Regions from separate parts of the Mesorhizobium sp. P2_C4 genome, predicted to be linked through region 2. Evidence: predicted binding sites of a transcription regulator. Region 2 holds the regulator's gene; each other region holds the start of a gene.

Region 1 (7,634 bases), on a different contig from region 2:
CACTTCGACGTGGCGGGCGTCCGGGCGGTCGATCTTGTTGATGACGACGATCGGCTTCAGGCCGACCTTGAGCGCCTTGCCGACGACGAACTTGGTCTGAGGCATCGGGCCTTCGGCGGCATCGACCAGCACGATGGCCGAATCCACCATCGACAGGATGCGCTCGACCTCGCCGCCGAAATCGGCGTGGCCGGGGGTGTCGACGATGTTGATGCGGGTATCCTTCCAGTCGACCGAGGTCGCCTTGGCCAGGATGGTGATGCCGCGTTCCTTTTCGAGGTCGTTGGAATCCATGGCGCGCTCGGCGACGCGCTGATTGTCGCGGAAGGAGCCGGATTGCCGGAGCAATTGATCGACCAGGGTGGTTTTTCCATGGTCGACGTGCGCGATGATCGCGATATTACGAATTTTCATGTTGTGGTCTCGGGAGCGTTGCAGGCAGCAGGCCAAACGGCGCCGCCTCTTTCGGTTGCGCGGCTCATACAGGGTTTTTCGCAATTGCGAAAGAGGCGGGTCGTCACCAAATACTCATCAAATCTTAAACATCCGCGTGTGAAATGATTTCATTAACCAAGGCGGGAACCTTTCAGGACCCGGGCAGTTCGACCTTCATGACCGATCCAGTCATCAGATTCCGGCAAATCTTCGTGTGGACCGCCCTGGCGGCCGTCCTTGCCGCGGGCGCCGCACAGTCGGCCGCGACGCTGAGAGAGCCCCCGCCCGGAGAGCCCCCGCCCGCGCTGGCGTCCGATACCCCGACCGCAGAGCAGCTTTTTGCCGACGCCCCCGATGGCGTCGACCCGATGGTGACCGGTCCGGTCAGCGCCGCCTTCAGGCAGCGGCAGGAAGCCGCCAACTGCGACAACGCGGTCTGGCCCAACATTCCGACGGTTTGCTATCCGAACTAGCCTGAGCTCTTACGCCGAGCGCACCGGATCCAGCGTCACCTTGTAGAGCTCGTTGTCGTCGCGATCCATCAGCCGCACCGTCAACTGCTCGGTGGCGCCGGAAATGTCGACGAGGCCGAAGAACTGCAGGCCGGCTGACGGCGGCAGGTTCTGGCCCTGCTCGGCGGTCGGCGCCTTGATGAATTTCAACTCCGGACCAAACGTCATGTCGAAATCGTTCGGACCGAACGTGCCGGCGTGGATCGGACCCGAGACGAATTCCCAGAACGGATTGAAATCCTGGAACTGCGCCTTTTCGGGGTTGTAGTAGTGCGCCGCCGTGTAGTGCACGTCGGCGGTCAGCCAGACAGTGTTGCTGATGCCGGCATTCTTGATGTAGCGCAGCAGATCGGCAATCTCGAGCTCGCGGCCCTTGGGCAGGCCGTTGTCGCCATTGCTGACCGCCTCGGCGCCCACCTTCTTGGCGCCGTCGTTCCAGACGACAAGGCCGAGCGGCATGTCGGCGGCGATGATTTTCCAGGTCGCCTTGGAGTTTGCCAGTTCTCGCTTCAGCCATTTCGTCTGCTGTTCGCCCAGCATGCGCGATTCCGGCGTCATCGTATCCTGCATGTCCGGGCCGTTGGGGCCGCGATAGGACCGCATATCGAGGAAGAAGACATCGAGCAGCGGCCCGTAGGCGATCTTGCGGTAAACGCGACCGGGCTCGGACGGCTCGTAGCGGATCGTCGTCATCTCATGGAAGGCGCGCGCGGCGCGCGCCGCCAGCACATGGATGGATTTTTCCTTGTAGCGGTCGTCGGCGGTCAGGTCCTTTGAATCCGACCAGTTGTTCAGCACCTCATGGTCGTCCCACTGGTAGAAGGTCGGGCAGATGGCGCTCAAGCCCAGCACATTCTTGTCCATCATGTTGTATTTCCACTGGTCGCGGTATTCCTCCAGCGTCTCGGCAACCTTGCGCTTGCCGTCGATGAGCACGACGTTCTTCCACTTGCCGCCGCCGGGCAGGTCGACCTCGTCCTTCATGGCGCCATCGGCATAGATGGTGTCGCCCGAATGCAGGAAGAAGTCGGGCGTATGCTTGCCGATCGTGGCGTAGGTCTTCATGCCGGTCTCGTCGATGCCCCAGCCCTGGCCCGCGGTATCGCCCGACCAGGCGAACTTGATGTCGCGCTTGGAGGCTGGTGCTGTGCGGAAGCGGCCAACGATCGGCTCGGACACCGCGTTGATGTCAGCCAGATCGGCCGCGACCATGCGGTAGAAAATGTCCTGGTCGGAAGCGAGGTCGGTGAGCAGCCGCTTCACCGTGTAATCGCTGGCCGGTGAGGTATCTAGCGGCGCCAGCCGGGTGGCATTGGCGAAATTTTCGGTGGACGATATCTCGAACATGACGCGCGACGGGCGATCGGTGCGCGTCCACACCATGCCGCTGGTGGCGTCGACGTCGCCGGACTGGATGCCGTGGATGAAAGCCGGCCGCTGGTTGGCGCGCGAATAATAGGGCATCGCCAGTCCCGAGACGCCGACCAGGCCGACGGCGCTGGCGGAGGTGACGAAAGCGCGGCGGGAAATCTTGTTCATGGCTGTCTCCTGGATGGCTTCGAACGGTGCCACCAGAGTCCAGCTTCAATGTTTCAGGCGCATCTCGGGATGATGAAGGTTTGATAACAACGGACAGGCAAGCTGCCGATCTCCCCCCGTGTGGGGGAGATGGCCGGTAGGCCAGAGGGGGGCGCTGTCCCGCCGACGTAGCAAATCAAACAGCGCAGCCTTTGCGGCAGAACGCTAGGTAGGACCAAAGGCTGGCGATCCTTCACGCCCCCCTCTGCCCTGCCGGGCATCTCCCCCACGAGGGGGGGAGATTGGCAGTTCCGCCGCCGCGCCTTAAGCCGCCTGCGGTTCCGGATCAAACGCCGGCTGGCTGGTGTTGATCAGCAGCGAGATACACGCCGCGGCAATGGCCGTCATGCCGGCGATCAGGAAGGCCAGTTCGTAGTTGCCCTGCAGCTCGCGCATGGTGCCGCCGAAGAAAGCCGCGGACGCCGCCCCGATCTGGTGGCCGGCAACGATCCAGCCGAACACGATCGGCCCGCTGCGATCGCCGAACGCCTCGTTGGCGAGCCGCAAAGTCGGCGGCACGGTGGCGATCCAGTCCAGACCGTAGAGCACGGCGAAGATGATCAGGCTCATCGCCGAAAAGCCGGAATAGGGCAGGTAGATCAGTGCCAGACCGCGTATGCCGTAATAGACGCCGAGCAGCTTGCGCGGATCGAAACGGTCGGTCAGCCAGCCCGACAGCGTCGTGCCGATCAGGTCGAATATGCCCATCAGCGACAGCAGGCCGGCGGCCTGCACCTCACCGATGCCCATATCGCTGCAGAAGGAAATCAGATGCGTGCCGACCAGCCCGTTGGTCGTGAAACCGCAGATGAAGAAGGTGGCAAACAGATACCAGAAGACGCGGGTGCCGGCGGCGCGGCGCAGCGTGTTCAGCGTATGCGCGAGGAAATTGCCTTGCGATGCCGGTGGCACCGGCGGCACGTCGTCGAGCTCGGCGCCGTAGCGCACCATGCCGATCGAGGCCGGACGCTCCGGCACCAGCAGCCAGACCAGCGGCAGTAGGCAAGCGGTGGCGACGGAAATGGCGATGGCGACCGGCTTCCAGCCGCCCGACTGGGCAAGCGCGGCGAGCAGCGGCAGGAACACCAGCAGGCCGGTGGCGCTGGAGGCCGACATCAGCCCCATCACCAGGCCGCGATTGGTCTTGAACCAGCGATTGACGATGGTGGCGCCAAGCACCGTGGCGACCGCGCCTGAACCTATGCCGGAAAACACACCCCAGGTGATGAGCAGATGCCACGGCTTGGTCATCAGCAGGCTGAGCGCCGTCGAGCCCGACATCACCACCAGCGAGGCAAGCAGCGTGCGGCGCAAGCCGATCCGCTCCATCAGTGCCGCGGCGAACGGCCCGGTCATCCCGTAGAGGAAGATGCCAACGGCAGCGGCCAGCGAAACCACATCGCGCCGCCAGCCAAAACTTTCCTCCAGTGGCAACATCATGACGGCGGGCGCCGAGCGCAGGCCGGCTGCGATTAGCAGGCAGAGGAAGATGACACCGACCACGACGAAAGCGTAGCGCTGGCCAAACGGACGAGATTGAGCTATCATGTTACTGACCGGTACGTTGCAGTTGAGGCAAAGGTATACGTACCGATCGGTAACACTGTCAAGCGAGTCTTCGGATGCCATCGGGCAAAAATATTGAACCACCCATCAAGGACGCTCACGCATCGCCGCCGAAGGCTGCTGAGAAGATCCTCGACGTGGCGTACGATCTGTTCTACCGGCGCGGCATCAGAGCAATCGGCGTCGACGAGATCGTCAAACGCGCAGGTGTCACCAAGCCCAGCCTCTACCGCAGCTTTCCTTCCAAGGATGAGCTGGCGGCGTCCTATCTCAGGCAATACGACCTCGAATTCTGGGATCGCTTCGACGAGGCGGTAGACGCTCATCCCGGCGACCCGCGCGCGCAGATCAAGGCCTTCCTGACCCGTGTCGGCAAACGCACGCAAAGACCCGACTATCGCGGCTGCGGCATGACCAATGCGGCGGTGGAGTATCCCGAGCACGGCCACCCGGCCCGCGTGGTGAGCGAGGCCAACAAGCAGGAATTGCGTCGCCGCCTGCGCGCCATGGCGACCGCGATGGGCGCCGACGATGCCGACACGCTTGGCGACGGGCTGCTGCTTTTGATCGAGGGCGCCTACATCAGCGGCCAGTTGTTCGGGCTGGGTGGCCCGGCACAGTCGGTGGCGCGTAATGCCGACCTGCTGATCGGGGCGAGCTTGAAGAAGTAAGACTTTCGAGCGTCGGCGCTGCCCCTCACCTGCCTGCCGGCATCCTCTCCCCGTAAACGGGGCGAGGGACGCTCCCACCGCCGATTTCGCCAATCGCCGGCGTTGCAGGAATAGCGCCGAGGCTGCGTTCAGCCCTTTCTCCCCGTCACTATACGGGGAGAAATGCCCGGCAGGGCAATGAGGGGCGGCGCCCACCCTACGAATGGGACGCTAGGCCTGTCGAAAATTTGACGATAGGCTGAAACGAACTCCACGGGGATTCTACATGCGCACCCTGCTGCTTGCCTCCCTTGCCCTCTCCGGCCTCTGCCAGGCGGCACATGCCGATGGCATTTCCAGCACCTACACCGATCTCGACTGGAAGAAGGACTGCGTCACCTATGCGCAGGCCGAGGAAGGCGATGGCGACTGGGCTGAACTCGCCTGCTCCGGCTATCGCGGCTACCCTGTGCTGGTTGCCTATGACGACGCCCGTGAATCGCTGTTCTATGGGTTTCCGCCCAGCAGTGACATGACGACGGTCTGGGAGAGCTTTTCCGGCTTCAATTCGTCCGGGGCCAAGGTCGAGTGGCGCATCGAGACCAAGGGCGATGTTGCCGTGCCCTTCGCCGCCATCCACCGCCGCTCGATCAGCAATCCCGACGACGAGAACAAGCCGACGGAAGTGCTGCTCGTCGCCAAGGTCGCCCAGATCGACGCGCGCGACGGCTGCACCGTCGGCCTTGTGCTGGCCACCGGCAATCCCGCCGCCAACGATCAGGCGCGCAAGCTAGCCGACGAAAAGGCGAAGACCTTCGCCTGCGGCAAGGACAAGCACACCGTCATCGGCGATGTGCCGGCTTTCGGCCGGGTGGATAATTAGGCACTTTAGCGATTGGCCGCGGCGCCCGTGCGAGGCTCAGCCGTGTTTAGCCGCCTTGGCCCGCGCGATCGCGTCGACGATCATCTTCTTGGCATATTTGGAATCGTGCCAGCCTTCGATCTTGACCCATTTGCCGGGCTCGAGATCCTTGTAGTGCTCGAAAAAGTGCTGCACCTGCTGGCGGGTGATGTCAGGCAGCTGCGTGTATTCGGTGACGTTTTCGTAGCGCAGCGTCAGCTTGGGTGAAGGCACGGCGATGACTTTCTCGTCCTGGCCGGCATTGTCTTCCATCACCAGCACGCCGATCGGCCGCACATTGATGACGCAGCCCGGCACCAGCGCGCGCGTGTTGCAGACCAGCACGTCGATCGGGTCGCCGTCGCCCGACAGCGTGTGCGGCACGAAGCCGTAATTGCCGGGATAGCGCATCGAAGTGTGCAGGAAGCGGTCGACAAACAGCGTGCCGGCTTCTTTGTCCATCTCGTACTTGATCGGCTCGCCGCCGATCGGCACTTCGATGATGACGTTGATGTCCTCCGGCGGATTCTTTCCGATGGCGATGGCTTCAATGCGCATGGCTTTGTCCCTCTTTTGATGGGAGATCGATAGCGGGCGCTGTCGCCCGGCGCAATGCGGCGAATGGTGCTGGACACGATAGCAAGACGTGAATGGCAGGAAGGCCGGGGATTACTCCCAGACGAAAGCGACCTTCTTCAGCGCCTTCTGCTCGAAGATCTCGACGCCTTCGGCGACATCGCGGCCGCCGGCGCCGGTGTAGAAGTCGAGCGCGTTCTGGTTGTCTTCCAGCGCCCACACCACCATGCCTTTCAGCCCGTGGTCGGCGAGCCGTGCACGTGCCGCCTTGAACAGCCGGCTGCCAAGCCCGATGCCCTGATATTCCGGGCACATATAAAGCTCATAAATCTCGCCCTGCTGCCTGAGTTCGCGGGCGCGGTTCTTGCCGATCGTGGCGTAGCCGGCGATCTTGCCGCCGATTTCGACCACCAGCACGGTGGCGGCGCGGCGAATGGCGTTCGCCCACCAGTCGGCGCCACGGCGGTTGATCATCGACGTCAGCGTGCGGTGCGGGATGATGCCGGAATAGGCGCCGTTCCAGGCCTGCTGGTGCACGTCGGCGATGGCGCCGGCGTCGCGCGGCTCGGCTTTTCGGATGTCGATGCTCAGCGTATTCATGATTTGTTAACCATAAACCCGCATCGGCCATTTGCAAGAGTTCGGTAAGCCGGCTCGCGCGCTTTCTCACAGGCGATCGAGATGCAGAAAGAGCCTGTCCGAAAACGCGCTCTGCCGAGGCGGATGGTGTGGTTTTCGAGAACCGAAGCGCAGCGGACTTTTTGGTCCGTGAGCACCGGCCTACGCCGGCCGAAGCCCTACCTGCCAAGGCCACTCATGAGTGAGCGCTCCGGCCGGCGAAGGCCGGAAGCGCAGAAAATCGCGTCAGGCGTCCGGCAGAGCAGCGTTTACGAGCAGGCTCTCAGATTTCGACCAGGTGATCGTCGAGCTCATTGGCATCGGCAGCCGAAACCGGGAAATGCTCGGCCAGCACGATACCGACCGATTCGATCGCCTTGACGAAGCCGTCGGCGAGGCGATCGTCGCCGGCATGTTCGGTCAGGTCGCGGATGACACCGTCCCAGACATGCTGGCCGACCTTGGCATTGATGCCGCTGTCGGCAACCACTTCGGCATAGCGCTCGGCGATCGAGACGAACACCAGCACGCCGGTGCGCGCTGTGGTGCGGTGAACGTTGCGCGCCAGGAACTGCTTGATCGCATTGGTATGCGCCGCCTGGTAGCGCAGCCGCCGCGGCACGAGGTGAATGCGCAAGCCGGGCAGCGCCCACAAAAGGATGAGCACGCTGGCCAGTGCCAGAAGCTGGGCGATGACGAAATGCGGCAGACGGATCGTCAGCCACCAGGCTTCCAGCCCGTAGCCGACGGCAAGGCTGACGATGAGCATGCCCAGCGTCGCCATAAAGGCGGCCGGGA
Region 2 (7,634 bases):
CGCTCGTGGTCGCAGTGCCGATCGGGCTGATGTCGGCGGTCTACATGGCCGAATACGCAACGCCCCGGCTGCGCTCGGTGGTCAAGCCCGCGCTGGAACTGCTCGCCGGCATACCGACCATCGTCTACGGCATCTTCGCCGTCGTCACGCTCGGGCCGTTCCTGCGCGATCTCTCTGCTGCGCTGACCGGCGGCTCGCCCTTCATCCAGGGCCAGAGCATCTTCACCGCCGGCCTGGTCATGGGCGTCATGCTGATCCCGGTCGTGTCTTCGCTATCCGATGACATCATCACCGCGGTGCCGCGCGCCATGCGCGACGGCTCGCTCGGCCTCGGCGCGACCCGCTCCGAGACGATCAAGCGCGTCATCCTGCCGGCGGCACTTCCCGGCATCGTCGGCGCCATCCTGTTGACCGCCTCGCGCGCCATAGGCGAGACGATGATCGTCGTGCTGGCGGCAGGCGTCGCTGCCAATCTCACCATCAACCCATTCGAGGCGATGACGACCATCACCGTCAAGATCGTCAACCAGCTGACCGGCGATCTCGAGTTCAATTCGCCGCAGACGCTGGTCGCCTTCGCGCTCGGCCTGACGTTGTTCGCGCTGACGCTGGTGATGAACATCGTCGCGCTGTACATCGTGCGCAAATACCGGGAGCAGTACGAATGACCGACATTCCCATGGACTCAATGGTCCGGGCCGCCGCTCATCCGCGCCGCGACATTGGCCTGAAGGCCCGCTATGCCGCCGAACGCCGCTTCCGCATCTATGGCATGCTGGCGATTTCCGTCGGCCTCGCCTTCCTGGCCATCATCCTCGTCACCATCGTCTCGAAGGGCTACACCGCCTTCTGGCAGACGACGGTGTCGCTGCCGATCAGCTTCGACGCGAAGGTGATCGATCCTTCCAACAAACGCGCCACCGATCCGAATGTGCTGATCAAGGCGAACTATCCCAAGCTTGCCGAAAACGCGCTGATCGCCAAGCTGGGCATTTCTCCCGACGACAAGCCTTCGATCCAGAAGCTCAAGGGTTTCCTGTCCGAAGGCGCCCGTGTCCAGCTGCGCGACATTGTCGCCGCCGACCCGTCGGTCATCGGCACGACGCGCGACGTCAACATCCTTGCCGCCGCCAATCTCGACTCGGCCTTCAAGGGGCAGATCGACCTCAGCGTCGAAGAAGCACGCCGCAAAGTTTCCGACCAGCAGATCGCCTGGATGAACAAGCTCAAGGCGGACGGCGTGATGGCCGAGCACTTCAACACCGGCCTGTTCACCTACGGCGCTTCCAGCCGTCCGGAAACCTCCGGCATGGGCGTGGCGATTATCGGTTCGCTGTACATGATGGTGATCGTGCTTTTGCTAGCGCTGCCGATCGGCGTCGCCGCCTCCATCTATCTCGAGGAATTCGCCAAGAAGAACCGCTTCACCGACCTGATCGAGGTCAACATCAACAATCTGGCCGCGGTGCCGTCGATCGTCTTCGGCCTGCTCGGCCTTGCCGTCTTCATCAATTTCCTCGGCATGCCGCGTTCCGCCGCTTTTGTCGGCGGCCTGGTGCTGACGCTGATGACGCTGCCGACGATCATCATCGCGACGCGCGCGGCTCTTGCCGCCGTGCCGCCCTCGATCCGCGCGGCAGCACTTGGTCTCGGCGCTTCCAAGATGCAGATGGTGTTCCAGCATATCCTGCCGCTTGCCGCCCCCGGCATTCTCACCGGGACCATCATCGGCCTGGCGCGCGCGCTCGGCGAAACCGCGCCGCTGCTTTTGATCGGCATGGTCGCCTTCGTCGCCGACTATCCGAAGACACCTTTCGATCCGTCGACGGCGCTGCCGGTGCAGATCTACCTGTGGGCGAACGAGGCTGAACGCGCCTTCGTCGAGCGCATGTCCGGCGCCATTATCATCCTGCTGGTCTTTCTCATGGCCATGAACATCACCGCGATCGTGCTTCGGCGTCGGTTCGAGCGGCGCTGGTAGAAAAAAGGCATTTTGGTATGAACATCATGACCGAACAGTCCCTTGAAAACGCTGTGGGCGATAAAATGAACGCCAAGTCGAACGAAGTGATCAAAATGCGCGGCGACAAGGTCGGCGTGTTCTACGGCGAGAAGCAGGCGTTGTTCGACGTCAATCTCGACGTTCGCCTCAACCAGGTGACGGCACTGATCGGCCCCTCGGGCTGCGGCAAATCCACCTTCCTGCGCTGCCTCAACCGCATGAACGACACCATCGATTCGGCGCGGGTGACCGGCAAGATCACGCTGGATGAAGAAGATATCTACGACAAGAGCATCGACGTCGTCGAACTGAGGGCGCGCGTCGGCATGGTGTTCCAGAAGCCCAATCCGTTCCCGAAGTCGATCTACGAGAACGTCGCCTATGGCCCGCGCATCCACGGACTGGCCAAGCGCAAGGCCGACATGGATCAGATCGTCGAGTCGAGCCTGAAGAAGGCGGCGATCTGGAACGAGGTCAAGGACCGTCTGCAGGAACCCGGCACCGGCCTCTCCGGCGGCCAGCAGCAGCGTCTGTGCATCGCGCGCGCCATTGCCGTGTCGCCCGAGGTGATCCTGATGGACGAGCCCTGTTCGGCGCTCGATCCGATCGCCACCGCACGTGTCGAGGAATTGATCGACGAGCTGCGCCAGAACTACACGATCGTCATCGTCACCCATTCGATGCAGCAGGCGGCGCGCGTGTCGCAGCGCACGGCGATGTTCCATCTCGGCTATCTCGTCGAGGAGGGCGCAACCGACAAGATGTTCACCAACCCCGACGACAAGCGCACCCAGGACTATATCACCGGCCGGTTCGGCTGAGCGGTTCCGACAGCGAAGTTTCAGGCACGAGGACTAGGATCATGGGTGAACATACCGTCGCATCTTTCGATGAAGAGCTGGGACAGATCAGCAAGCTGATCCGCGACATGGGCGATCTCGCCGGCTCGATGGTCAGCGGCTCGACCAAGGCGCTGCTCACTTCGGACAATGCCCTGGCACAGCGCGTCGTCTCCGACGACGCCATCATGGATGCGCGCCAGCGTGAGCTGGACGACCGCGCCATCACGCTGATCGCCAAGCGCCAGCCGATGGCCAACGATCTGCGTGCAGTGGTCGGCTCGATCCGCATGGCCGGCGACCTTGAGCGCATCGGCGACCTCGCCAAGAACATCGCCAAGCGCGTCGGCACCGTCGGCCTCAGCGTCACGCCGCGTGACCTGTCGCATTCCATCGATGCGATGGCTCAGCTGGTGCTCATCCAGGTGCAAGGGGTGGTCGAGGAATATGCCGCCGCCGATGCGGCAGCGCTCGCCAAGCTCAGAAACGACGACGAGCGCATCGACGTCAAATACACCTCGGTGTTTCGCGAGCTGTTGACCTACATGATGGAAGACCCGCGCAACATCACCGCGTGCACGCATCTGTTGTTCTGCGCCAAGAACCTCGAACGCATCGGCGACCACGTGACCAACATCGCCGAAAATGCGTACTATGTTTTGACCGGCTCGCAATTGCCCGCCAATCGTCCAAAGCAGGACGAGACGGCGATGTCCGCGCCGGCGGCATGACGACAAAGGTGACCAGTCGATGATCGCGCCACGCATCATGGTGGTGGAGGACGAGGAGCCGCTAGGCGTGCTCCTCCGCTACAATCTCGAATCCGAAGGTTACCAGGTCGAGGTGGTGACGCGCGGCGACGAGGCCGAGATTAGGCTGCAGGAAAACGTGCCCGATCTTCTGGTGCTGGACTGGATGGTGCCGGCGGTTTCCGGCATCGAGCTGTGCCGGCGCCTCAGGATGCGGCCCGAAACAGAGCGGCTGCCGATCATCATGCTGACCGCGCGCGGCGAGGAGAGCGACCGCGTGCGCGGCCTGTCGACCGGCGCCGACGATTATCTGGTCAAGCCGTTTTCGACGCCAGAGTTCATGGCCAGGGTGAAGGCGCTGCTGCGCCGCGCCAAACCGGAAGTGCTGTCCAGCGTGCTCAAGGTCGGCGACATCGTGCTCGATCGCGAATCGCACCGCGTCTATCGCAAGAAGAGCGAAATCCGGCTCGGGCCGACCGAATTCCGGCTGCTCGAATTCATGATGCGTCATCCCGGCCGGGTGTTCTCGCGCAGCCAGCTGCTCGACAATGTCTGGGGCGAGACGATCTACATCGACGAACGTACGGTGGACGTGCATGTCGGGCGGCTGCGCAAGGCGGTCAACAATGGCCGCATGCCCGACGTCATCCGCACCATCCGCGGCGCTGGTTACGCTATTCGGGAAGACTGAAGCCCTTCAGTTTCGACGGAAGCATATCCAGTGTCGTTGAAGTGGTCAGCCCATTCGTCCGGCTTGATGTTGAATGACCAAAAAATGCGACCGATATCTGAGTGACTGAGAGGTGCAACTTGAGGATCGTCGGATCGTTTGTTCTCTCTATTCGCTCTCGGCGATAGCAAAAATGTCTATCAATCGTCCCTTTTCGATATGCGCTTCTATGGAGTGACGGCCTGGAGGAAAAAGCCAGTAGTAAACTCCACTGGGCACCCAAAGACCTTCGTCTTTCCTGAGTGGCATAAAGCTTGCTTGAATATTCGTGGTCGTTCCGCGGCCTGGACTAACGCGCACATCAAAACTCTGGCACGATAGCCATTTTGTGAACTCTTCCGCGCCAAGGGCCAGGAACTTACGTCTGGCAAATTCCGTCGCCTCATCATTGGAGGTGAATTTCCCCCATGCTTCTCTGGCATCTATCAATTGGCCAACCGGGCAGCCTGGACCAGGGTGTTGGGCGGCGGCGGTGCTGCCAAGCAATAGCCACACGGAAATCGAGAAAAGCGCCGGCAGATATCTGGTCCGGCTTTTGAGGAGGGGGCTGGTTGCTGCAGCCAACCGATATGCCGCCATCATGCGATTGAACATCCTGCCACGTTCTTTGATACGGCTATGGTGGCATGCAATCTAGCATTGCATTGCTCTTCGTCTATCGGATTGTAAAAAGCCCAAGGATGCGGATAATCATTTGCTAAGAAACGTTCGCGCGGGTCACTGTGGAATGGCCCCCGGACCAACCTGAATCTCAACCCATCCCCGGTTGCGATCTGATATTTCGATTTCAGGCCACGTCTTTCCCGATGGTGCCAGCTCGCGTCTGCCCGCCCGGCGCGAAAATCTCCTGGTCGACGAAGCTCAGTGCCCGCATCGCGCAGCCTTCGCGGATCAGCGGCAATTCGTTCGGCTCGGTGTCGAAGGAGATCGATTTCGAATGCTGGCCGCCGGCGGTCTGGGCGATGGCCTCGCGCAATGCCGGTTCTATCAGGTCGAAGGCGGCGGCGCTGACGCCGACCATGGCGACGGGTGCCGGATCGATCAGCGCAAACAGGCTGCCGAGGCCGAAGCCGAGGGCTTCGCCGGCCTTGCGGTAGGCCTCGCGCTCCGGCCCGTCCTTCTCGCGTGCCGCGGTGGCGAGCGCCCGCATGTCGGCGTCGCTGACATCAGCGACCGGCTCGGCGTCCTCGCCCAGTTGCCTGGCGTTGCGCCAGATGGCGTAGTTGCCGGCATAGGCCTCGACGCAGCCACGCCGCCCGCAGCGGCACAGCGCGCCGCCCGGCCGATGGATCATGTGGCCGAATTCGCCGCCCGAGGAATGGGTGCCGGTGAACAGCTCGCCCTTCAGCACCAGTCCCATGCCGATGCCGTGCGACAGCAGGATGGCGATGAAATCGTCGCGGTAGCGGACCGGATCGCGCCACTGCAGCGCCACCGCCATCATGTTGCAGTCGTTTTCCATGGTGGCGGGAATGCCGAATTCCGCTTCCAGTATGTCGGCAAAAGCGATGTCGGTCAGCGGCGTGATCGGCGACCACAGCATGGCGCGGGCGTGCGAATCGGTGATGCCCTGGATGCCCATGGCGATGCGGGCGACGCTGTGGGTGTCGAGGTCGGGATCCTCGAGCCGGCGCCGCACGATTGCCGTGCATTCGCCGATCAGCTCGTCGCGCGGCATGGTCAGCGTGTCCAGCCGGCGCTGTTCCTCGGCAACCACCTGGCCGGCATAGTCGATGACGGCGACGGAGAGGAAATTCAGCGACAGCACCACGGTCATCACCGCGGCGGCTTCCGGATTGAGCCCAAGACCGACTTGCGGCCGTCCACGTTTCAGCGAGACCGGTTCGCTGGCCTTGCTCTCGGCCAGGATGCCTTCCGCGATCAGGTCGGACGAGATCGCCGATATGGTCGAATGGCTGAGGCCGGTGGTCGCCGCGATCTCGGTCCGCGACGGCTGGCCGGCGCGGCGCACGGCCGAGAGCACCATCGCCCGGTTGCGGCGGCGCAAATCGTCGTGGCGGATACCAACCGACATCTTTCTGCTTTCCTCCCGGTCGTCCTCGCGGCCTCTCATGATATTGAAGGCAGTCGGTGACACCAGCCAAATATTGGCAGAAGCCGGCAGCGCTGTCATTATTTATTGCGAGCCTCGAAAAAAAGTCAGCGACACATCAAAATCAATCAGAATCGATGTTGACAGCGCTCCGGCGTTGGATCAGTATTTTTTCGAGGCTCGAAAAAATAGAGCCTTTGTGCCGGCCTTCGGGCCAGTTTGTCGCGCTGCGCGCGATTTAGGGAGGATATCATGAAGAAATTTGCAGTCGCCATGCTGGCGGGTGTCGCCATGTCGTTGACGTTGGCGTCGGTCGCACAGGCGAAGGACAAGGTGATTGGCGTTTCGTGGTCGAATTTCCAGGAAGAGCGTTGGAAGACCGATGAAGCGGCGATGAAGACGGCGATCGAGGCCGCCGGCGACAAGTACATCTCCGCCGACGCGCAGTCCAATCCCGGCAAGCAGCTTACCGATGTCGAGAGCCTGATTTCGCAGGGCGCCAACGCGCTGATCATCCTTGCGCAGGATGCATCGGCAATCGGCCCGGCGGTGCAGAAGGCGCTGGACGAAGGCATTCCGGTCGTCGGCTATGACCGTCTGATCGAGAACAAGGATGTCTTCTACCTGACCTTCGACAACAAGGAAGTCGGCCGCATGCAGGCCCGCGAAGTGTTCAAGGCCAAGCCGGAAGGCAACTACGTCTTCATCAAGGGCTCGGGTGCCGATCCGAACGCCGATTTCCTGTTCGCCGGCTCCATGGAAGTGCTCAAGGAAGCCATCGACGGCGGCAAGATCAAGAATGTCGGTGAGGCCTACACGGACGGCTGGCTGCCCGCCAACGCCCAGAAGAACATGGAACAGTTCCTGACCGCCAACGACAACAAGGTCGATGCGGTGGTTGCAGCCAATGACGGCACCGCCGGCGGCGTCGTCGCCGCGCTGACGGCGCAGGGTCTGGCCGGAACCGTGCCGGTGTCGGGCCAAGACGGCGACCACGCCGCGCTGAACCGCATCGCACTCGGCACGCAGACCGTGTCGGTGTGGAAGGACGCGCGCGAACTCGGCAAGAACGCCGCCGAGATCGCCTCGCAGCTGGCCGACGGCAAGAAGACCGGCGACATTGCCGGCGCCAAGGACTTCACGACGCCTGGCGGCAACACCGTCAAGTCGCTGTTCCTGACCCCGGTCGCCATCACCAAGGACAACCTCAACGTCGTCATCGACGCCGGCTGGATCAAGAAGGACGAAGTCTGCGCCGGCG
Region 3 (7,634 bases), on a different contig from region 2:
GGCCAGCGTCATGCTGCCGCTTTTCCTGCCGGCCGGCGTCACCTTCGACAAGTTCCTGCGCGCGCTGATCGGCGTCTCGCTGTTCTCGGCCGCCTATATGGCCGAGGTGGTGCGCGGCGGCCTGCAGGCCATTCCGAAAGGCCAGTATGAAGGCGCCGATTCGCTCGGCCTCGGCTACTGGCAGAAGATGTATTTCGTCGTCATGCCGCAGGCGCTGAAGCTGGTCATTCCAGGCATCGTCAACACCTTCATCGGCATGTTCAAGGACTCCAGCCTGGTCTCGATCATTTCGATGTTCGACCTGCTCGGCATCGTCAAACAGAACTTCTCCGACCCCAACTGGGCGACGCCCGTGACGGCCAAGTCCGGGCTGGTGTTCGCGGCCTTCGTGTTCTGGCTGTTCTGCTTCGGCATGTCGCGCTATTCAATGTACACGGAACGCCGGCTTGACACCGGCCACAAACGCTAAAAACAAAAAGGGGACCCTGCCATGGTCATAGAAAATGCGGTCAGCGCGGAAGAGATCAAGGTCAACGCCGCCAAGATGCATATCTCCACCACCGATGTCGCCATCGACATCATCGCCATGCACAAATGGTACGGCGAGTTCCATGTGCTGAAGGACATCAATCTGAAGGTGATGCGCGGCGAGCGCATCGTCATTTGCGGTCCTTCGGGCTCCGGCAAGTCGACGATGATCCGCTGCATCAACCGGCTGGAAGAGCACCAGAAGGGCAAGATCATTGTCGACGGCAAGGAACTGACCAACGATCTGAAGAAGATCGACGAGGTGCGCCGCGAAGTCGGCATGGTGTTCCAGCACTTCAACCTGTTCCCGCATCTGACCATTCTGGAGAACTGCACGCTGGCGCCGATCTGGGTGCGCAAGACGCCGAAGAAGCAGGCCGAGGAAATCGCCATGCATTTCCTCAAGCGCGTGAAAATCCCGGAACAGGCCAACAAATACCCCGGCCAGCTGTCCGGCGGCCAGCAGCAGCGCGTGGCGATTGCCCGCTCGCTGTGCATGAACCCACGCATCATGCTGTTCGATGAGCCGACCTCGGCGCTCGACCCGGAAATGATCAAGGAAGTGCTGGAGACGATGGTCGGTCTGGCCGAAGAGGGCATGACCATGCTGTGCGTCACCCACGAGATGGGCTTTGCCCGCAAGGTCGCCAACCGGGTGATCTTCATGGATCAGGGCCAGATCGTCGAGCAGAACACGCCGGCCGAATTCTTCGACCATCCGCGCCATGAGCGCACGAAGCTGTTCCTGTCGCAGATCCTGCACTGAGACTTCTCATGCCAAACGGAAGAGCCCGGCCGAAACCCGGCCGGGCTCTTTTTCGTATGGATCGGTAGATGCCGGGCTCGTTGTGTAGCGGCAGAGTGCAAGGGTGCCATCGATGAAGAAGCTCTGGCGCATCCTTGGCCTGCTCATCGTCGTGGCGCTGCTTGCGGTGGCGCTGGGCACGCTGGTGCCGCGCCCGCTTTGGCGGGCGGCCAACGCCAGCACCGCCGCTCCGCGGCATATCCTCGTGCTGAAAAATCCGATCCACACCGATATCGCCATTCCGGTCGACGACGCCCTGCGTCAGCGCTTTCATTTCCTGGTCGATGCGGGCATTCCCGCCGATAGTCCCGAGGTTCGCTACATCGTCTTCGGCTGGGGCGGCCGCGCTTTCTATCTGGAGACGCCGACCTGGTCGCAGCTGAAAGCGGTGCCGGTGGTCAAGGCGCTGACCCTCGATGCATCGGTGATGCATGTCGATGTCGCCGGCGACATCACCGAACCGCGCCCAGACGTGACCGGCTTCGATATTGGCGAGGAGCGGTTTGCCGCGCTGCTCGATTTCATCGATGCGAGCTTCCAGCAAGGACCGAACGGCCCGATCCTTGTCCCGGACGCGGCCTATTCCAGGTATGACGGCTTTTATGAAGCCAACGGCCATTTCAATGCGCTGGTCGGCTGCAACACCTGGACAGCGGCGGCCTTGCGCACCGCCGGCCTGCGCACCGGCTGGTGGAACCCGTTGCCGGTCTCCCTCGGCCTGTCGATGCGGCTTTATAACTAGCTATCGACGTCCGCCGGTTTCGGGCGCACGCCAGCCGTAGAGCCAGTCAAGATCGGCGGCGAGCTTTTCGGATGAACGCATCGCCAGGAACAGGTTGCGGGCCACCGCCACCGGCCCCGCAGCGTGCCAGGCGAGGCGATTGACGGCGCCACGGCGGGCAGCCTTTGCCACACGCGGACGCCGTTCCTGTTCCCACGCGGCAAGCGCAGCCCTGAGATCGGCAGGCGAAGCGGCCACAAAGCCGGCAAGCGTTGCGGCATCCTCGATCGCCATTGCCGCTCCCTGTGCGGCAAACGGCGTCATCGCATGCGCCGCATCGCCGATCAGTGCGATGCCGTCAGGCGTCGTCCAAGGTTGCTTCTGGTCCACCGTATGGATCGGCCATGCCGTCCACGGCCCGGCATCCTCGACAAGGCGGATTAGTGCCGAAGCCGTGCCGCGCATGGCACTGGCGAGGATCTTGGCATCGGCGTTGCCGGACCAGGTCTCGGCGATGCTTTCGCCCTTGGTGAAGGCTGCGAGGTTGAAGGCGGTGCCTTTGCTAACCGGATAGGCGACGAGGTGGAAGCCGGGATGCAGGAAGGTGGTGACGCAGTCGGTTGCACCGACCGCCGCGAAGGCTTTTCCGGCGGCGCTGTCGGCACCAACCGTGGCGCGCCAGGCCAGTTCGCCCGAAAATCGGCTTCTGGACGAAAATCCGCCGAGAGCGCGGGTCGCCGACCAGACGCCATCGGCGCCGATCAGCAGGGCCCCCTCGGCCACGACGGTCCTCTCGGCAATGTCGGCCGTTGCGGTGGGGCCATGCGGCCCTGTGCCGACGCTGCTGACGCGCGCGCCGGTGACAAGCTCGATAGCAGGCAATTCCGCCACGCGCGCCGTCAGCGCGCCTTGCAGATCGGCGCGGTGAGCAACGAGATAGGGGGCCTGCCAGCGTTTTTCGACCATGTCGCCAAGCGGTACGCGCGCCAGCTCGCGCAAGGTTCTTGCATCCCGAAGCACGACCGCCTCAGGCCGCACCGCCGCCGGCAGCAGCCGATCGAGCACGCCGAGCTGGCGAAGGATGCGCGTCGCGTTGGGGGAAAGCTGGATGCCGGCGCCAGCCGCTTCAAGGCGCGGCGCCTGTTCGAACAGCTTTATCGGATAGCCGCGTTCGGCGAACGCAAGGGCAGCGGTCAGCCCGGCAACACCCGCCCCAGCGATAACGATCTGCCGGGACTGCGTGTCGCTCATTGGGATTGTCGCGAGGGAATCAGGCGGCCTGGTCGATGTACAGGCACCCGGCCGGCGCCGTTTCCGTCGCCTTCAGCTTGGGCGAATAGCGATAGAGCGTCGAGCAATAGGGGCAGACTTTTTCGTTGTCGTCGCCCATGTCGAGAAACACATGCGGATGGTCGAAAGGCGGATTGGCGCCGGTGCACATGAATTCCTTGACGCCGATGTCGATCGCCGCGTGGCCCGCATCGTTCTGGAAATGGGGAATGGAACCGCCTGCCATCGTCGTCTCCTTGCTCTCTCAGGAATTGCATCTGGATCATATCAAGTCTCTTTGCAAGATCGATGAAATGAAACTGTCGCAAAAGCCTGTCAGAGGATAAGTTAAGCCGGTTAACCGGCGAGCGGTGCGGGAAGAGCAGGAATCATGAACGAACTGAAGCCGGTGCAGAGCGAATTCACCACCGTGGAAAAGGCGAGGTCCGAGGGCGGCAACCCCGATCGCTTCGTCAACCGCGAGTTTTCCTGGCTGCAATTCAACCGGCGCGTGCTCGAGGAATCGCTCAACGACAACCACCCGCTGCTCGAGCGCGTCCGCTTCCTCTCGATCTCGGCCGGAAATCTCGACGAGTTCTTCATGGTCCGGGTCGCCGGTCTCGCTGGCCAGGTGCGCGAGGGCATCACGCTGAAGAGCCCGGATGGCCGCACGCCGGAGCAGCAGCTCGAACAATTGCTGCGCGAGGTCGAGCGGCTGCAGGAGGACCAGCAGAAGAGCCTTTCGGCGCTGATGCTGCTGCTCAACAAGGAAGGCATCGAGAGCATCGCCCGTGACGCCCTGACCAAGGACGAGAAGGTCTGGCTGGAAGACCATTTCCAGGAACAGGTGTTTCCGGTACTGACCCCGCTGTCGATCGATCCGGCGCATCCGTTCCCGTTCATTCCCAATCTCGGTTTCTCGATGGCGCTGCAACTGCGCCATCGCAAGAACGGCGAGGAGATGAGTGCGCTGTTGCGCCTGCCGGTGGCGCTGAAGCGCTTCATCCGTCTGCCGGACCGCAAGCATCATGTCCGCTTCATTCCGCTGGAAGAGGCGGTTGGCCTCTATATCGGCAAGCTGTTCCCCGGCTACGAGGTCAAGGGCTCCGGCACGTTCCGCATCATCCGCGACAGTGATATCGAGGTCGAGGAGGAATCCGAGGATCTGGTGCGGCTGTTCGAGACGGCGCTGAAACGCCGCCGCCGCGGTTCGGTCATCCGCATCGAGTTCGACAGGCTGATGCCGGATGAATTGCGCGACTTCGTCGCCGGCGAGCTTGGCGTGTCGTCGAGCCGCATCAGCGTGCTTACCGGTCCGCTGGCGCTCAGCCAGATCTCCGAAATCGTTGCGGTTGCCCGCGACGACCTCAAATTCACGCCTTACAATCCGCGCTTTCCCGAGCGCATCCGCGAACATGGCGGCGATTGTTTCGCCGCCATCCGCGAGAAGGACATCGTCGTTCACCACCCTTACGAATCCTTCGACGTGGTGGTGCAGTTCCTCCGTCAGGCGATGGCCGACCCGGAAGTGGTGGCGATCAAGCAGACGCTCTACCGCACTTCCAACGACAGCCCGATCGTGCGCGCGCTGGTCGACGCCGCCGAGGCCGGCAAGTCGGTCACGGCGCTGGTCGAGCTCAAGGCGCGCTTCGACGAGGAAGCCAACATCCGCTGGGCGCGCGATCTCGAGCGCGCCGGCGTCCAGGTCGTCTTTGGCTTCCTCGAATTGAAGACCCACGCCAAAATGTCGCTGGTGGTGCGGCGCGAGGATGGCAAGCTGCGCAACTACGTGCATCTCGGCACCGGCAACTACCATCCCGTCACCGCGCGCATCTACACCGACCTGTCCTTCTTCACCACCGATCCGACCATCGCGCGCGATGTCGCCCAGCTGTTCAACTTCATCACCGGCTATGCCGAGCCGACCGATGAGATGCGGCTGGCCATCTCGCCCTTCACGCTGAGAAGCCGCATCCTGAAGCACATCGCCGACGAGGCTGCCCATGCGCTCGAGGGCAGGCCAGCGCGCATCTGGATGAAGATGAACGCTCTCGTCGACCCGATCATCATCGACGCGCTCTATGATGCCAGCCGCGCCGGCGTCGAGATCGACCTCGTCGTGCGCGGCATCTGCTGCCTGAGGCCACAGGTGCCGGGCCTGTCGGAAAACATCAGGGTCAAGTCGATCGTCGGACGTTTCCTCGAACACAGCCGCATCTTTTGCTTCGGCAACGGTCACGGCCTGCCGTCCGACGAGGCGATCGTCTACATCGCCTCGGCCGACCTGATGCCGCGCAATCTCGACCGCCGCGTCGAGACTATGGTGCCGATCACCAATCCAACTGTGCATGAACAGATCCTTGGCCAGATCATGCTGGGCAACATCATGGACAACCAGCAAAGTTTCGACGTATTGGCTGACGGAACCTCCCGGCGTGTGATGCTGGAGGAGGGTGAGGAACCGTTCAACGCGCAGGAATATTTCATGACCAATCCGAGCCTGTCCGGACGGGGCGATGCGCTGAAGTCGCATGCGCCCAAGCGCATCGCGCAGTTCAAGCGCCGCAAGAAAAACGCCGCAGCGTCCGGCTGATGATTGCAACGTCCCAGGGCCGGCTTCAGGGCCGCCGACCGCTGTCCATCATCGACATCGGATCGAACTCGATCCGCCTAGTCATCTATGAGGGACTGGCGCGGTCGCCGACCACGCTGTTCAACGAGAAGATGCTGGCCGGCCTCGGCCGCGGCATCGTTTCGACCGGAAAGCTCGATCCCGAGGCGGTAACGCGCTCGATGGAGGAATTCCGGCGTTTCCGCGCCCTTTCGGACCAGGCCGGCGCCGAGCACATGTATGTGCTGGCAACCGCCGCCGCGCGCGAGGCGGTCAACGGGCCCGACTTCATCCACCGTGCCGAGGATGTGCTCAAGACCGAGATCCGGGTGCTGAGCGGCCGCCAGGAAGCGCACTATTCGGCGCTCGGCGTCATTTCCGGTTTCCATCCGGCCAACGGCATTGCCGGCGATCTCGGCGGTGGCAGCCTTGAACTGATCGACGTCAACGGCGAGGCGATCGGCGACGGCATCACGCTGCCGCTTGGCGGCCTGCGCCTGCAGGACATGGCCAAGAATTCGCTCGCCCAGGCGGCAAAGATCGCGCGCGAGGAACTGGCGCGGGCAAAGCTGTTGAAGGGCGGGCAGGGCAGGGCCTTTTATTCGGTTGGTGGCACCTGGCGAAATCTCGCCCGGCTGCACATGGAAATGAGCAACTATCCGCTCGGCGTCATGCACCACTACGAAATCCCGGCCGAAAGTGCCTCGAATTTCCTCAAGCAGGTGGCGAGGGGCGAGATCGAGAAGGTCAAGGGTATCGAGGGCGTCTCCAAGAACCGCCGCTCGTTGCTGCCGTATGGTGCCATCGTGCTGCAGGAAATCATGGCGGCGATGCAGCCGTCGAAGATCATCGTCTCGGCGCTCGGCGTGCGCGAGGGCTTTCTCTATTCGCTGCTTGATGAAGCCGAGCAGAAGGCCGATCCACTGATTTCCGCGGCGGAGGAACTGGCCCAGCTGCGCTCGCGCTCGGTCACCCACGCGCATGAGCTTGTCGAATGGACGGGAAAGGCTTTCGCCGCCTTCGGCATCGACGAAACCGAGGACGAAGTCCGCTATCGCCAGGCCGCCTGTCTGCTCGCCGACATCGGCTGGCGCGCACACCCCGAATATCGCGGCAAGCAGTCGCTCAACATCATCGCTCACGCCTCTTTCATCGGCGTCGATCACCCCGGCCGCGCCTTCCTGGCGCTTGTCGGCCTGTTTCGCCACGAGGGCGTGTTCAACGAAGCCGCGCCCGAAATCCGCGGGCTGGCAACGCCGCGCTATCTCGAGCGCGCGCGCCTGCTGGCGGCGCTGCTGCGCGTCGTCTACCTGCTGACGGCGGCGATGCCGGGCATCATGCCCAGGCTGAAATGGGAACCCCGCCCCAATGGCGCGCTGGCGCTGGTGCTGCCCGCGGCGCTGGTCGATCTCTACGGCGAGCGGCCCGCAGGCCGGCTGGCGCAGCTGGCGAAAATCACCAACCGCCGGCTGGTGCTGGCGGTCGAGGGCGGGCCGAGCATTTCGGTCAAGTAGCCTCAGACCCGATCCCGAAGGTCCGGCCGTCGATCGACCAGGCACCTGCGCCGGCAATCGCCAGCGCCAGGAACCCGCCTGATATGGCGATGTCTTTCATCAGCATCTGCTGTTGCAGGAAGGTCAGCATCGGGTCGTCGCCGCCCTGGCCGTAGTGGCCGATGAAGCCTGCCGCGATGCAGAAGG

The links. The regulator PhoB, encoded in region 2, activates phosphate uptake and scavenging genes when phosphate is short. The targets are predictions, from matches to a motif close to TGTCATNNANCTGTCAT.
Region 1: AC1DX6_RS28670 (alkaline phosphatase D family protein) is a predicted target of PhoB. The motif match lies at 2,559-2,575, and genes of this name have one in related genera.
Region 3: AC1DX6_RS21555 (RNA degradosome polyphosphate kinase) is a predicted target of PhoB. The motif match lies at 3,634-3,650, and genes of this name have one in related genera.

Annotation. Positions count from the first base shown of each region.
Region 1 is NZ_JBFUDT010000011.1:57,116-64,749, forward strand. It holds gene typA (translational GTPase TypA) at 1-414, opposite strand, end outside; gene AC1DX6_RS28665 (hypothetical protein) at 612-908, shown strand; gene AC1DX6_RS28670 (alkaline phosphatase D family protein) at 918-2,486, opposite strand; gene AC1DX6_RS28675 (MFS transporter) at 2,790-4,073, opposite strand; gene AC1DX6_RS28680 (TetR/AcrR family transcriptional regulator) at 4,148-4,762, shown strand; gene AC1DX6_RS28685 (hypothetical protein) at 5,028-5,624, shown strand; gene ppa (inorganic diphosphatase) at 5,661-6,200, opposite strand; gene AC1DX6_RS28695 (N-acetyltransferase family protein) at 6,312-6,818, opposite strand; gene AC1DX6_RS28700 (TPM domain-containing protein) at 7,120-7,634, opposite strand, start outside.
Region 2 is NZ_JBFUDT010000007.1:112,456-120,089, forward strand. It holds gene pstC (phosphate ABC transporter permease subunit PstC) at 1-668, shown strand, start outside; gene pstA (phosphate ABC transporter permease PstA) at 665-1,981, shown strand; gene pstB (phosphate ABC transporter ATP-binding protein PstB) at 1,999-2,823, shown strand; gene phoU (phosphate signaling complex protein PhoU) at 2,865-3,572, shown strand; gene phoB (phosphate regulon transcriptional regulator PhoB) at 3,592-4,281, shown strand; gene AC1DX6_RS24115 (hypothetical protein) at 4,429-4,902, opposite strand; gene AC1DX6_RS24120 (ROK family protein) at 5,108-6,355, opposite strand; gene xylF (D-xylose ABC transporter substrate-binding protein) at 6,626-7,634, shown strand, end outside.
Region 3 is NZ_JBFUDT010000005.1:266,356-273,989, forward strand. It holds gene AC1DX6_RS21530 (amino acid ABC transporter permease) at 1-469, shown strand, start outside; gene AC1DX6_RS21535 (amino acid ABC transporter ATP-binding protein) at 545-1,294, shown strand; gene AC1DX6_RS21540 (TIGR02117 family protein) at 1,407-2,075, shown strand; gene AC1DX6_RS21545 (FAD-dependent monooxygenase) at 2,076-3,305, opposite strand; gene AC1DX6_RS21550 (zinc-finger domain-containing protein) at 3,325-3,570, opposite strand; gene AC1DX6_RS21555 (RNA degradosome polyphosphate kinase) at 3,715-5,916, shown strand; gene ppx (exopolyphosphatase) at 5,916-7,448, shown strand; gene AC1DX6_RS21565 (DoxX family protein) at 7,441-7,634, opposite strand, start outside.